2 regions of the Methylobacterium sp. WL8 genome follow, and region 2 is predicted to be linked to the other one. Evidence: predicted binding sites of a transcription regulator. Region 2 holds the regulator's gene; the other holds the start of a gene.

What was found. The regulator PhoB, encoded in region 2, activates phosphate uptake and scavenging genes when phosphate is short. The targets are predictions, from matches to a motif close to TGTCATNNANCTGTCAT.
Region 1: FV234_RS11155 (DUF465 domain-containing protein) is a predicted target of PhoB. The motif match lies at 3,138-3,154, and genes of this name have one in related genera.

What each region holds. Positions count from the first base shown of each region.
Region 1 covers NZ_VRVF01000025.1:10,942-18,124, forward strand. The annotation lists gene FV234_RS11145 (NADH:flavin oxidoreductase/NADH oxidase) at 1-724, opposite strand, end outside; gene FV234_RS11150 (propionyl-CoA synthetase) at 854-2,785, opposite strand; gene FV234_RS11155 (DUF465 domain-containing protein) at 2,942-3,124, opposite strand; gene FV234_RS11160 (DUF465 domain-containing protein) at 3,282-3,500, shown strand; gene purE (5-(carboxyamino)imidazole ribonucleotide mutase) at 3,623-4,120, shown strand; gene FV234_RS11170 (5-(carboxyamino)imidazole ribonucleotide synthase) at 4,117-5,217, shown strand; gene FV234_RS11175 (tetratricopeptide repeat protein) at 5,493-6,362, shown strand; gene FV234_RS11180 (hypothetical protein) at 6,537-6,983, shown strand; gene FV234_RS11185 (aminotransferase class I/II-fold pyridoxal phosphate-dependent enzyme) at 7,040-7,183, opposite strand, start outside.
Region 2 covers NZ_VRVF01000002.1:103,329-110,511, forward strand. The annotation lists gene pstS (phosphate ABC transporter substrate-binding protein PstS) at 1-990, shown strand, start outside; gene pstC (phosphate ABC transporter permease subunit PstC) at 1,198-2,178, shown strand; gene pstA (phosphate ABC transporter permease PstA) at 2,190-3,080, shown strand; gene pstB (phosphate ABC transporter ATP-binding protein PstB) at 3,131-3,949, shown strand; gene phoU (phosphate signaling complex protein PhoU) at 3,981-4,694, shown strand; gene phoB (phosphate regulon transcriptional regulator PhoB) at 4,757-5,458, shown strand; gene FV234_RS01335 (protein-disulfide reductase DsbD domain-containing protein) at 5,455-7,183, opposite strand, start outside.

The DNA of each region.
Region 1 (7,183 bases), on a different contig from region 2:
CGTCCTCGACCCAGTCGGTGGCCGAGACCCGCATCCATACCGGATGGCCCGCGGGCACCACCGCGCGCACGGCCTCGAACACCTCGAGCGGGAACCGCATCCGGTTTTCCAGGCTGCCGCCGTAGGCGTCGGTGCGCTCGTTGGCGAGCGGCGAGAGGAACTGGTGGAGCAGGTAGCCGTGGGCGCCGTGCAGCTCGAACGCCTCGATTCCGAGCCGAACGGCGCGCTTGGCGGTGGCGACGAAGTCGTCGCGGATGCGCTTGAGGTCCGCCGCGTCGAGGGCGTGGGGCGCCACCTCGCCGTCGCCGTGCGCCAGCGCCGACGGCGCCTCGGTGCGCCATCCGTAGGGATGCTCCGGCGCGATCTGCTGGCCGCCGTCCCACGGCGCCTGGCTCGACGCCTTGCGGCCGGCATGGGCGATCTGGATGCAGACCGGGATCGGCGCGTAGTCGCGGATCGCCGACAGAACCCGGCCCAAGGCCCGCTCGCAGCCGTCGGAATAGAGCCCGAGGTCCCACGCCGTGATGCGCGCCTCGGGCGACACCGCCGTCGCCTCCAGCGTCAGCAGCCCGGCGCCCGACATCGCGAGCTGCCCGAGATGCATCATGTGCCAGTCGGTCGCCTCGCCGTCGCGCGCCGAGTACTGGCACATCGGCGCGATCAGGATGCGGTTCTCCAGCGTCAGGTCGTCGAGCTTGAGCGGTTCGAACAGGCGGGCGGTCATCGGCAACTCCGGGTTGCGGGGGCCCGCGCTGTGTGCCGCACTCTCGAAGCCGACGCCAGTTCGCCGCCTCATGCCGGTCCTCCGCCGAGCTTTGCTCTCGGCTTGCTGCCGCGACGCGGCTTCTGCGCCTCACCCCTCCCCGATCCCCCGCGCCTTCAGGCTTTCGCCGATCTCGTCCAGGACGCCCGCGTCGTCGATGGTCGCCGGCATGGTCCAGGGCTCGTGGTCGGCGATGCGCTTCATCGTGGCGCGCAGGATCTTGCCCGAGCGGGTCTTCGGCAGCCGCTGCACCGTAAGCGCGAGCTTGAAGGCGGCCACGGGGCCGATCTCGTCGCGGACCTTGGCGACCAGCTCGCGCTCGATCTCGGCCGGATCGCGCGCGACCTGCGCCTTGAGCACGACGAAGCCGCAGGGCGCCTCGCCCTTCAGCGCGTCGCGGATGCCGATGACCGCGCATTCGGCGACGTCGGGGTGGGACGACAGCACCGCCTCCATCCCGCCGGTGGAAAGCCGGTGGCCGGCGACGTTGATGATGTCGTCCGTCCGCCCGAGCACGGTGATGTAGCCGTCGGCGTCGATCACGCCCGCATCCGAGGTGTCGTACCAGCCGGGAAAGGTCTCGAGATAGCTCGTGCGCATCCGGGTATCGGAGCCCCACAGGGTCGGCAGGCATCCCGGCGGCAGCGGCAGGCGGATCGCGATGGTGCCCATCGTGCCGGCGGGCACCGGCTTGCCGCCCTCGTCCAGCACCTGCACGTCGTAGCCCGGCATCGGCACGCAGGTGCTGCCGTGCTTGACCGGGAGCAGCCCCAGGCCGACCGGGTTGCCGGCGATCGGCCAGCCGGTCTCGGTCTGCCACCAATGGTCGACCACCGGCCGGTCGAGCACGCGCTCGGCCCAGGCGACCGAAGCCGGGTCCGCGCGCTCGCCGGCCAGGAACAGGGTGCGGAAGCGCGAGAGGTCGTGGCCAGCCACATGGCTGCCTTTCGAATCCTCCTTCTTGATCGCGCGGAGCGCCGTCGGCGCCGTGAACAGGCAGACCGTGCCGGTCTCGGCGACGACCCGCCAGAACGCGCCGGGATCGGGGGTGCCGACCGGCTTGCCCTCGTACAGGACCGTGGTGCAGCCGTGCAGCAGCGGCGCGTAGACGATGTAGGAATGGCCGACCACCCAGCCGATGTCGGAAGCGCAGAAGTAGGTCTCGCCGGGCTGCACGCCGTAGAGGTTGGACATCGACCAGCTGAGCGCGACGAGGTAGCCGCCGGTGTCGCGCACCACGCCCTTGGGCTTGCCGGTGGTGCCGGAGGTGTAGAGCACGTAGAGCGGGTCGGTCGCGGCCATCGGCACGCAGTCCGGCTTCCGCCCCTCGGCCGCCGCGACCGCCTCGGCCCAATCCCGGTCGCGGCCCTCGACGAGGCTCGCGAGGGCTTGCGGGCGCTGAAGGATGAGGCAGGCGGCGGGCTTGTGCCGGGCCGTGGCGAGGGCGGCGTCCAGCAGCGGCTTGTAGGCGACCACCCGGCTCGGCTCGATGCCGCAGGAGGCGGCGAGCACCACCTTCGGCGCCGCGTCCTCGATCCGGACGCTCAGCTCGTTGGCGGCGAACCCGCCGAACACCACCGAGTGCACCGCGCCGATGCGGGCGCAGGCGAGCATGCCGAACAGGGCTTCAGGCACCATCGGCATGTAGAGGATCACCCGGTCGCCCCGGCCGACGCCGAGGTCGGCGAGCACGGCGGCCAGGGCCGAGACCTCGCGCAGGAGGTCCGCATAGGTGATGGCGCGCTTGGTGCCCGTGGCCGGCGAATCGTAGCGGATCGCGACCTGCTCCGCGCGGCCGCCGGCGACGTGCCGATCGACGGCGTTCCAGCAGGCGTTCAGCGCCCCGTCGGGGAACCAGCGACCGTAGGGGCCGGACTTGGGCTCGAAGGCCCGGGTCGGCTCCGTCGTCCAGTCGATCGCCCGCGCCGCGTCGAGCCAGAACCCCTCGGGGTCGCGCATCGCGCGCTCATGCACCGCGGCGTAGCGCGACGGCAGGTCTGGGGAGGGGTCGGCGGTCGGCATGGCGGCTCCTCGGACGGGGCGGCCTCTTCGGGGGCCGCCGCCTGGCAGCGAAGCTAGCAGGATTGCGGGCCGCGCAGGATCGAGCGGCTGCATAAAAAAGCCGCGCCGTGGGGGACGGCGCGGCGGATCTCGGTGTCGTGCTTCGAAACAGGTCCGTCAGTGCAGCGTGTCGACGCCCGCCTGCAGCCGGTTGATCTCGTCCTTCAGGAGAAGTTTGCGCCGCTTCAACTCGGCGATGTGCAGGTCGTCCTCGGACGGCCTCAGCGTCGCCTGGTGGATTTCGCGTTCGAGGGCTTCGTGCTTCCGGGTGAGCTGGCTCAGATGCGTCTGCAGCGACATGAGTCGTGTCTCCTGTCATCGTTCCGACGCGGGGAATCTGGCACATGTCGAGCCGGCTGTCGAAGGCAATCCTCAGCCTATGCCTCACGAATGCTTGCCGCTCGGGCGTGCCTGACGCATGCTCGATTCCGGCACAGGATGGTTTTCGAAGGCGGCGATGGCGGTTGAGTTGGTCCCGGATGCGCAATCCGAACTGGACGTCGAGCTGGCGCGGCTGAAACAGGAGCATCGCGACCTCGACGACGCGATCGATGCCCTCGAGCGCAACGTCGCCGGCGACCAGCTGCAGATCCAGCGCCTGAAGAAGCGCAAGCTGACGCTGCGCGACAGGATCGCCTTCGTCGAGGACCAGATCACCCCCGACATCATCGCCTGATGCCGGTGGATGCCGGTGCGCCTCGCCTTGCCGCGCCGGATCGGCGCCTGTAAGCGGCGAGCTTGCCAGCGGCGAGGACGGGTCGACCGGCCCGCACCGCGAAGGAAATGGGTTTGACGCGGATGGTGCCGTCGCCTGCGGTCGCGATCATCATGGGCAGCCAGTCCGACTGGGCGACCATGCGGAACGCCGCCGACACCCTCGACGCGCTCGGCGTCGCCTACGACGCGCGCATCGTCTCGGCTCATCGCACGCCGGACCGGCTGGTGGCCTTCGCCAAGGGCGCCAAGGCTGCCGGCTTCAAGGTCGTGATCGCGGGCGCGGGCGGCGCGGCGCACCTGCCGGGCATGGCCGCCGCGATGACGAGCCTCCCGGTCTTCGGCGTGCCGGTGGAATCGAAGGCGTTGTCGGGACAGGACAGCCTGCTCTCGATCGTGCAGATGCCGGCCGGCATTCCCGTCGGCACCCTGGCGATCGGCCGGGCCGGCGCGGTGAACGCCGCGCTGCTCGCCGCCGCCGTGCTCGCCCTGTCCGACGACGCGTTGGCCCAGCGCCTGGACGCCTGGCGCGCGGCCCAGACCGCATCCGTCGCCGAACGGCCGGAGACCGAGACCCCGTGACCCCAAAGACCATCGCGCCCGGCGGCACCCTCGGCATCGTCGGCGGCGGCCAGCTCGGCCGCATGATCGCGCTGGCCGCGGCCAACATGGGCCTCAAGGCCCACATCTACTGCCCCGATGCCGACAGCCCGGCCTTCGACGTGGCGGCTAAGACCACCTGCGCCGCCTACGACGACGCGGAGGCGCTGACGCGATTCGCGCAAAGCGTCGACGTGGTGACCTACGAGTTCGAGAACATCCCGCGCGAGACCGCCGACCTGCTCGCGGCCCACGCCGCCCTGCATCCCAGCGCCTCGGCGCTGGCGACGACGCAGGACCGGCTGTCGGAGAAGGACTTCATCAACCGCCTCGGCATCCCGACGGCGCCGTTCCGCGCGGTCGACACCCCGGACGACTTCGCCCGCGCCCTCGACGCGATCGGCCGCCCGGCCGTGCTGAAGACCCGCCGCTTCGGTTACGACGGCAAGGGCCAGCGCATCATCCGGACGGAGGCCGAATCGGACCGCAACGCGATCTTCGCCGAGTTCGGCGGCGCGGCTTTGATCCTCGAAGGCTTCGTCGCGTTCGAGCGGGAAGTCTCGGTGGTCGCGGCGCGGGCCGCCGACGGGAGCTTCGCCGCCTTCGACCTGTGCGAGAACGAGCACCGCGACCACATCCTCGCCGTCACCCGCGTGCCGGCGCCGGGCATCGCACCCGAGACGGCGCAGGCCGCCCTCGGCATCGCCCGGACGATCGCCGACGCCCTCGACTACGTCGGGGTGCTCGCCGTCGAGATGTTCCTGGTGCGCGAGGCCGACGGCGCCGAGCGCCTCGTCGTGAACGAGATCGCGCCGCGGGTGCACAATTCCGGGCACTGGACGATCGAGGGCGCGACCACCTCGCAGTTCGCCCAGCACGTGCGCGCGGTCTGCGGCTGGCCGCTGGGCGATCCGTCCCGCCCGGGCGGATTGAAGGCCGAGATGCGCAACCTCATCGGCGACGAGGTGGAAGGCTGGCGATCGGTGCTGGCCGAGCCCGGCGCGCACCTCCACCTCTACGGCAAGGGCGAGGCCCGGCCCGGCCGCAAGATGGGCCACGTCACCCGCCTCAAGCCCTGAACTCCGATGCATCCGCACCACAGCGGATGACTCGCGTGCCCCCCGCTTCGACGTTCGCGACGACTTTTCGCGTCGAGCCATACGTTCGCCACATCGGCCCGCATCAACGGGATCGTCGCCCGCGCTTAATCGGGCGTTCACCGCGATGCGCGAACGTGCCGGGGCCAACGCAACCGGATCGGACCGGCCGCGCGCCGGCCGCGCCGCTCGGGGTGCGTGGATCAGAGATTCGGGCGTGCTGAAGGCTTGAGCACCGTGCCGAGGGGAATGGGGCGATGACGTCAGACAGCGTGCGGTTACAACGGGCCCTGCTCGGCCTCGCGGCGCTCGCGAGCGTGGGGCTCGCCGGCTGCGAGACCGTGGGAAGCGCTGCCGGCTCGCGGCAATTCGCCGTGCTGGAGGCGGACACCACGGGCGCGACCAACGTCAACATCGCTTCGCTGACCGAGGTGGTGCAGCGTAACCCCAACGACGCCGCCGCCTACAACACCCGTGGCGCGGCCTACGCCCGCGCGGGCCAGTTCAACGACGCGATCGGCGACTTCACCAAGGCGGTGCAGATCGACCCGAATTCGGGCTCGGCCTACAACAACCGCGCGCTGGCCTATCGCCAGACCGGCCGCAACGACGCCGCGCTGCAGGATTTCACCAAGGCGATCGCCTCCGACCCGAATTACGGCCCGGCCTATATCGGCCGCGCCAACGTGCTGCGCGCCCAGGGCGACCTCGAAGGCGCGATGCGCGACCTCAACGTCGCGATCCGCCTGATGCCCGAATCGGCCGAGGCGTATCACGCCCGTGGCCTGGTCCGGCAGAAGCAGGGCCAGGACATCGCCGCCATCGGCGACTTCGACGCCGCGATCGACCGCAACCCCTTCGTCAGCGCGCCCTACGCCGCCCGCGGCCAGAGCCTGATCGCCACGAACAAATACGACAAGGCGATCGAGGACTACAACGCCGCGCTCAACGTCGACAACAAGGACGCGACCTCCTGGGCCTATCGCGGCCTCGCCTACGAGAAGTCGAACCGGAAGAAGGAGGCGATGGAGAACTACCAGCGCGCCTCGACCATCGACCCGAACAACCCGATCGCGCGCCAGGGCCTCGGCCGCGTGCAGGGCGGCGTCGGCTCGCTGTTCAACTGAGCTTCCGCCGCACGTTCCTGCGATCGACGCCGCGCGAGAGCGCGGCGTTTTTCGTTGCAAGGCCGCGACGGCGCGCATCGTATGCTTTATGCACGTGCGCGCAAACCACCTGTGTTAGCGGCTGCGAAAACAAACCGGATGCGCTGGGTCGCGAAATCTGTCACACTTTCGCAAATGCCGTACTTTTACTGCCATCTTCATGGACCGGGCGGTTTCGAGCGCGACGAGATCGGACTGAAGTTCAGCGGCCTCGATGCGGTCGCCCTCGACGTCTGCCGCGCCATCCTCGACATCTCGGCGGACCTCGCACGCTCCGGCTACGACCCGATGCCCTACGCGTTCGAGATCGTGGACGCGGGCGGCGCGCTGCTGATGGACGTGCCGTTCCGGGAGATGCTGAACAAGGCTCCGCGCAACGGCCGGTACCGCCCTCCCGTCTCTCAGGCGGGGCAGCGCGCCGAGATGCTGCGGGCAACGCTCCTGAAGGCCGCGGTCTCCGAATCGATCGACCGCCTCGGGGAGACGATCAGGATGTCGCGCCAGATCGTGGCGCGCTCGCGCGCCAGCGCCGCAGACGACCCGTGGGGCGCCCCGCCGCGACAGGCCGCCCTCGCGTCCTAGTGCATGTTCTTCACGCGAGCCGGCATCCACCTCGCTCGAAAATGCTCTCGCTCCGGTCAGGCCGGCCGCAGGGCGAGGATGGCGTCGGCCAGCGCGTCGACCTGCGCCGCGTCATGCGCCGCCGAGAACGCCACCCGCAGCCGCGCGGTGCCGTCGGGCACGGTCGGCGGCCGGATCGCCACGACGAGGAAACCGCGCGC
Region 2 (7,183 bases):
GCCTTCCCGGCGCTCGCCGCCGACATCACCGGCGCCGGTGCGACCTTCCCGTTCCCGGTCTATTCCAAGTGGGCGGAAGCCTACCGCAAGGACACCGGCACCGGCCTGAACTACCAGTCGATCGGCTCGGGCGGCGGCATCAAGCAGATCCAGGCCAAGACGGTCGACTTCGGCGCCACCGACGCGCCGCTGAAAGGTCCGGCCCTGGAGAAGGACGGCCTCGTCCAGTTCCCGACCGTGATGGGCGGTGTCGTCGCCGTCGTGAACATCCCCGGCATCGAGCCGGGCAAGCTCAAGCTCACCGGCGACGTGATCGCCGACATCTACGCCAACAAGATCACCAAGTGGTCCGACCCGAAGATCGCCGCGCTGAACGACGGGCTGAAGCTGCCCGACGCCAACATCACCCCGGTCTACCGCTCGGACGCGTCGGGCACGACGAACATCTTCACCACCTACCTCAGCCAGGTCTCGGAGGGCTGGAAGAAGGAGTTCGGCGCCGCCACCACCGTGAGCTGGCCCGCCGGCCAGGGCGGCAAGGGCAACGAGGGCGTCACCGCCACCGTCAAGCAGGTCCCGAACGCCATCGGCTACGTCGAGTCGGCCTACGCCAAGCAGAACAAGCTCAGTTACGCGCTGATCCGCAACAAGGCCGGCAAGTTCCCGCAGCCGGACGACAAGGCGTTCCAGGCCGCCGCCGCCAGCGCCGACTGGAAGAGCCAGCCCGGCTTCGGCATCACGCTCACCGACCAGGCGGGCGAGGATGCGTGGCCGATCACGGCCGCGACCTTCATCCTCGTCCACAAGGAGGCCGCCGACCCGGCGAAGTCCGCCGACGTGCTGAAGTTCTTCGACTGGGCCTACAAGAACGGCGACAAGCTCGCCTCCGACCTCGACTACGTTCCGCTGCCGGACGCCGTCGTCGGCCTGATCCACGAGGAGTGGAACCAGGTGAAGGGCAAGGACGGGAAGCCCGTCCTCGGCATGTGAGGCCGACGGCGCGGGGCGGACTCCACCGCGCGCCTCGATCGTCGACTCGTCGGGCGGCCACCGGGACCACGGTGGCCGCCCGACCCCCGAGCGGACCGGCTTCCTCCCATCCGGTCTCACTCCCATCCGGTCTCACTCGCATCCGGTCTCGCCCTCGCGCCCGGCCGCACGGCGCGCTACCACCCCAGACGGTGAAAAGAACCGCGGATGACCGCCTTGACCGAACAGATCGCCCTGACGCGCTCCGGCACGAGCACGCGCTCGCGAAAGGGGCCGAGCAAGGGCCTCGACGCCCTGTTCCGCGCCGCCTCCTACGGTTCGGCCCTGCTGGTGCTGGTGGTGCTCGCCGGCATCCTTGGGTCGATCCTCTACGGCGGCTGGCCCGCCTTCCGCGAGTTCGGCTTCGGCTTCCTCACCTCCAGCGCCTGGAACATCGGCACGGAGCAGTACGGCGCCCTCGTCGCCGTCACCGGAACCCTCGCCTCGGCGCTGCTGGCCCTGGTGATCGGCGTGCCGATCTCGCTCGGCATCGCGATCTACCTGACGCAACTCTGCCCCGGCTGGGCGCGCAAGCCCGTCGGCATGACGATCGAGCTGCTCGCGGCGGTGCCGAGCATCATCTACGGCATGTGGGGCCTGTTCATCTTCGCCCCGTTCTTCGCCCGCTTCGTGCAGATGCCGGTCTCGAACGTCGTCGAGGGCCTGCCGATCGTCGGCACGCTGCTCTACGCCCGCGTGCCCTCGGGCGTCGGCGTGCTCACCGCCGGCATCATCCTGGCGATCATGATCGTGCCGTTCGTGGCCTCGATCGCCCGCGACATGCTCGACCAGATCCCGACGATCCTGCGCGAGAGCGCCTACGGCATCGGCTGCACCACCTGGGAGGTGGTCCGCCACGTCCTGCTCCCGCAGGCCTCCGTCTCGATCATCGGCGCGATCATGCTCGGCCTCGGCCGCGCGCTCGGCGAGACCATGGCGGTGACCTTCGTGGTCGGCAACGCCAACCGGCTCTCGGCCTCGGTGTTCGACCCCGGCTCGACCATTGCCTCGCGCATCGCCAACGAGTTCAACGAGGCCGACGGCCTGCAGCTGAACTCGCTGATGGCTTTGGGCTGCATCCTGTTCGCGATCACCTTTGTCGTCCTGATCATCGCCCGCTTCCTGACGCGCCGCGTCAAGGTCGCCTGAGGGAGCCCGTCGTGGACGCCAACAACACGATCCGTCCCGCGCCGGCCCTCAAGCCGACCCGCATCCGCGGCAGCCGCCGGGTCGCCGACCGCACCCTGCGCCTCGCCTGCCTCCTTGCCACCGTGCTCGGCGCTGTCGTCCTCGGCTCGATCCTCCTGATGCTGATCATCGAGGGCGCGCGCGGGTTCTCGCCGCTGCTGTTCACCCAGCCGACGCCCGGCCCGGGCTCGGAAGGCGGCGGCATCGCCAACGCCATCCTCGGCAGCCTGGTGCTCACCGGCATCGGCATCCTCGTCGCCACGCCGATCGGCCTGATGGCCGGCACCTACCTCGCCGAGTACGGCCGCGGCTCGAAGCTCGCCGAGGTGATCCGTTTCCTCAACGACATCCTGCTCTCCGCGCCCTCGATCCTGATCGGCCTGTTCGTATACACCCTGATGGTGCGGCCGATGGGGAGCTATTCGGGCTGGGCCGGCGGCGTGGCGCTGGCGATCATCGCGACGCCGGTGATCGTGCGCACCACCGAGGACATGTTGCGCCTCGTCCCCGGGACGCTGCGCGAGGCCGGCGTCGCGCTCGGCGCCCCGATGTCGACGGTGATCCGCAGCGTGACGTGGCGGGCGGCGTCGGCCGGCATCGTCACCGGCATCATCCTGGCGCTCGCCCGCATCGCCGGCGAGACCGCGCCGCTGCTGTTCACGGCGCTCAACAACAACTCGTGGTTCAGCCGCGACCTGATGGGCGGCGTCGCGAACCTGCCGGTGATGATCTACCAGTTCGCGCTCTCGCCCTATCCGAACTGGCAGCAGCTCGCCTGGGCCGGCGCGCTCCTGATCACCATGACGATCCTGCTGCTTTCGGTCGTCGCCCGCGTCGTCATCAAGCCGCAGACCGCGCGCTGATGTCCATGGGGACCCAGAACCCGCCGCCGGCACCCACGAGGAACACGACGATGAACGCCGCCCCCGCGATCAGCGCTTCCCAGTTCGACGGCCGGAACCCGGCCGACGAGCACGCGCCCATCCGCATCGCCGCCAGGGAGCTGAACTTCTATTACGGGCAGTTCCATAGCCTGAAGAACATCAACCTCGACTTCCACGACCGCCAGGTCACCGCCCTGATCGGCCCGTCCGGCTGCGGGAAGTCGACCCTGCTGCGCACCTTCAACCGGATCTACAGCCTCTACCCGGAGCAGCGCGCCGAGGGGCAGGTGCTGCTCGACGGCCAGAACGTGCTCGACGCCAACGTCGACCTGAACGAGCTGCGCTCGCGCATCGGCATGGTGTTCCAGAAGCCGACGCCGTTCCCGATGTCGATCTACGACAACGTCGCCTTCGGCCTGCGCCTCTACGAGAAGCTGCCGAAATCCGAGCTCGACGGCCGCGTCGAGTCGGCCCTGCGCAAGGCCGCCCTGTGGGACGAGGTGAAGGACAAGCTCAAGCAGTCCGGCATGGGCCTCTCCGGCGGCCAGCAGCAGCGCCTGTGCATCGCCCGCACGGTGGCCCAGAGCCCCGAGGTGATCCTGTTCGACGAGCCGACCTCGGCCCTCGACCCGATCTCGACCGGGCGCATCGAGGAGCTGATCGAGCAGCTGCGCAGCGAGTTCACGATCGTCATCGTGACCCACAACATGCAGCAGGCCGCGCGCATCTCGCAATTCACCGCCTTCATGTATCTCGGCGAGGTCATCGAGGTCGGTCCGACCAACCGCATCTTCATGAACCCGACCGTGCGTCAGACCCAGGACTACATCACCGGCCGCTTCGGCTGAGCCGCATACGGATCGATCGAGGACCAAGCCCATGCCCGGCCACATCGTCACGTCCTACGACACCGACCTCGAGGACCTGCGCCGCTCGATCTCCGAGATGGGCGGCGTCGCCGAGAAGATGATGACCGAGGCGACCGACGCCCTCGTTCGCCGCGACACCCAGCTCGCTCAGGCGGTGATCCTCGCCGACAAGCGCCTCGACACCCTTCAGCGCGAGATCGAGGAGCGCTCGGTGCTGCTCATCGCCCGGCGCCAGCCGATGGCGATCGACCTGCGCGAGACGATCTCGGCGATCCGCGTCTCGGGCGACCTCGAGCGCATCGGCGACCTCGCCAAGAACATCGCCAAGCGCGTCGTCGCGATCAGCGACCAGGCCCAGGCGCAGAAGATCGTGCTCGGCGTGCAGCACATGAGCGACCTGGTGCAGGAGCAGCTCAAGGACGTGCTCGACGCCTATGCCAGCCGCGACGTCTCGGCGGCGCACAACGTCTGGGAGCGGGACGGCGAGATCGACGCGCTCTACAACTCGCTGTTCCGCGAGTTGTTGACGTACATGATGGAAGATCCGCGCAACATCTCGTTCTGCACGCACCTGCTGTTCTGCGCCAAGAACGTCGAGCGCATCGGCGACCACACCACCAACATCGCCGAGACGATCCATTATCTCGCCACCGGCGAGAACCTCGCCGGTGACCGCCCGAAGAACGACGCGTCGAACTACGCGACGGTGACGCCCGGCGCCTGAGACGCCTGTCGGCGTCTCACGGCGGCCAAGGAAGTCGGGCGGCCCGCCCGGGAGTGCCCTGCATGCGTACGCGGATCCTGATCGTCGAGGACGAGGAGGCGCTCACCACCCTCCTGCGCTACAACCTCGAAGCCGAGGGCTTCGAGGTCGATTCCGCCGCCCGCGGCGACGAGGCCGAGCTGCGCCTGCAGGAGCAGGTGCCGGACCTGATCCTGCTCGACTGGATGCTGCCCGGCCTCTCGGGGATCGAGCTGTGCCGCCGGGTGCGGGCGCGGCGCGAGACGGCGTCCCTGCCGGTCATCATGCTGACGGCGCGCGGCGAGGAGGGCGACCGCATCCGCGGCCTCGGGACTGGGGCCGACGACTACATCGTCAAACCGTTCTCCGTGCCGGAGCTCCTGGCCCGGGTCCGCGCGCTGCTGCGCCGGGCCAAGCCGACCCATGTCGCGAACCTCCTGGAGGCCGGCGACATCGAGCTCGACCGCGACAGCCACCGCCTGCGCCGGGCGGGCAGCGAGATCCACCTCGGGCCGACCGAGTTCAAGCTGCTCGAATTCCTGATGCAGAGCCCCGGCCGGGTCTATTCCCGCGAGCAGCTCCTCGACGGCGTCTGGGGCCACGACGTCTACATCGACGAACGCACCGTCGACGTGCATGTCGGCCGCCTGCGCAAGGCCCTGAACCGCACCGGCGAGACCGACCCGATCCGCACCGTCCGCGGCTCGGGCTACGCCTTCGACGAGACGTTTTCGGGCGAGGATTAGGGCACCTTCGTTCCCGCGCCCGCGAGCCCCGCGCTGCGGCCCGTCGCCGTCACGGCGTCCAGCGCGCTCAGCACCGTGCCCTCGGTGAGGATCTGCGGCAGCACCGTCGGCTCGCCTGGCCCTGCGTAGAGCAGGTAGAGCGGCACGCCGCTGCGGCCGTGGCGCTCGAGCAGGCGGGTGATCTCCGGATTCTGGTTGGTCCAGTCGCCCTTGAGGTAGGTGACGTCGCGGGCGCGCATCGCTGCGCCGACCGCCGCCGTCCCGAGCGAGGTGCGCTCGTTGACCTGACAGGTGATGCACCACGCCGCGGTCATGTCGACGAAGACCGGCCGGCCGCCGGCCAGCAGCGCGTCGAGGCGCGCCTGCGTGAACGGCTCGACGCCCTCGGCCCTGGTCTGGGCGCCCGGCGCGATCCGGTCGCGGTCGAGGGTGAGGGCGAGCGCCGCCACGCCGACGACGGCGAGCACCGCGAGGCCGCGGGCGAGCTGCGCCCGCACCGGGCGCGCGTCGCGGCCGAGTTCCCACGCCCAGGCGGAGAAGCCGAGCAGCACCAGTCCGATCAGCGCGGCGAGCAGGCCCTGCGGCCCGACCTGCTGGGCCAGCACCCAGACCAGCCACGCGACCGTGGCGTAGATCGGGAAGGCCAGCGCCTGCTTCAGCACGTCCATCCAGGCACCCGGGCGGGGCAGGGCGCGGAGCGCCGCCGGCCACAGGGTCAACGCCAGGAAGGGCAGGGCGAGGCCGAAGCCGAGGCTCGCGAACACCACGAGGCCGGCGGCCGTCGACTGCGTCAGCGCGAAGCCCACCGCCGAGCCCATGAAGGGGGCGGTGCAGGGCGTCGCCACCACGGTCGCGAGCACGCCGGTGAAGAACGAGCCTTCGAGTCCGGCCCGCCGGGTCAGCCCGTCGCCGAGCCCGGCGAGCCGCCCGCCGAGGTGGAGCATGCCCGACAGGCTCAGGCCCATGGCGAAGAGCAGGTAGGCCAGGGCGGCCACCACGGTGGGCGATTGCAGCTGGAAGCCCCAGCCGATCCCGGCTCCCCCGGCCTTCAGCGCGATCAGCAGCGAGGCCAGCGCCAGGAACGCCGCCAGCACGCCCGCCGTGTAGGCGAGCCCGTGCAGGCGGACCCGCCCCGGCGCCTCGCCGGAATGCTTCACCAAGCTGAGCACCTTGATCGACAGCACCGGGAAGACGCAGGGCATCAGGTTGAGGATCAGGCCGCCCAGCAGCGCGAGGCCGGCCGCGGTCCAGAGCGTCAGGGTCTCGGCCGGCTCGGTGCGCGGGATCGCCGGCGCCACGCTCGGCATCGCGCTGCCGGCCGCGAGCGGCGCCTCGTCGCCCAGCGCGAAGGCCTGGCGGACGAGACCGTCGCCGGTCTCCTCCTCGATCGCCAGCACGCCGGGCAGGCTCTCGGGCGCGGCGTCGGTGGGCGTCGCGCGGGTCAGCGTCAGGTGGAGGCCGGCCGCGTCCACGGTGAAGGGCTGCGGCGCGGCGTTCTCGATCGCCGTCTCGGAATAGGGAAAGAACGCCACCGCGCGGAGCCTGTCCGCGGCGAGGCCCGGCGCGTCGAGGTCCAGGGCGAGGCGGTCGCCCTGGCTCGACAGCCGCACCGGCCACGGCGAGGCCTTGGGCAGGGCGGCGCGGGCACGCACGAACAGCGCGGCGTTGGCCGGATCGGCCGCGGCCTCGCGGGCGACCGGCAGGGTCAGGGTGAGGTCGGCCGAG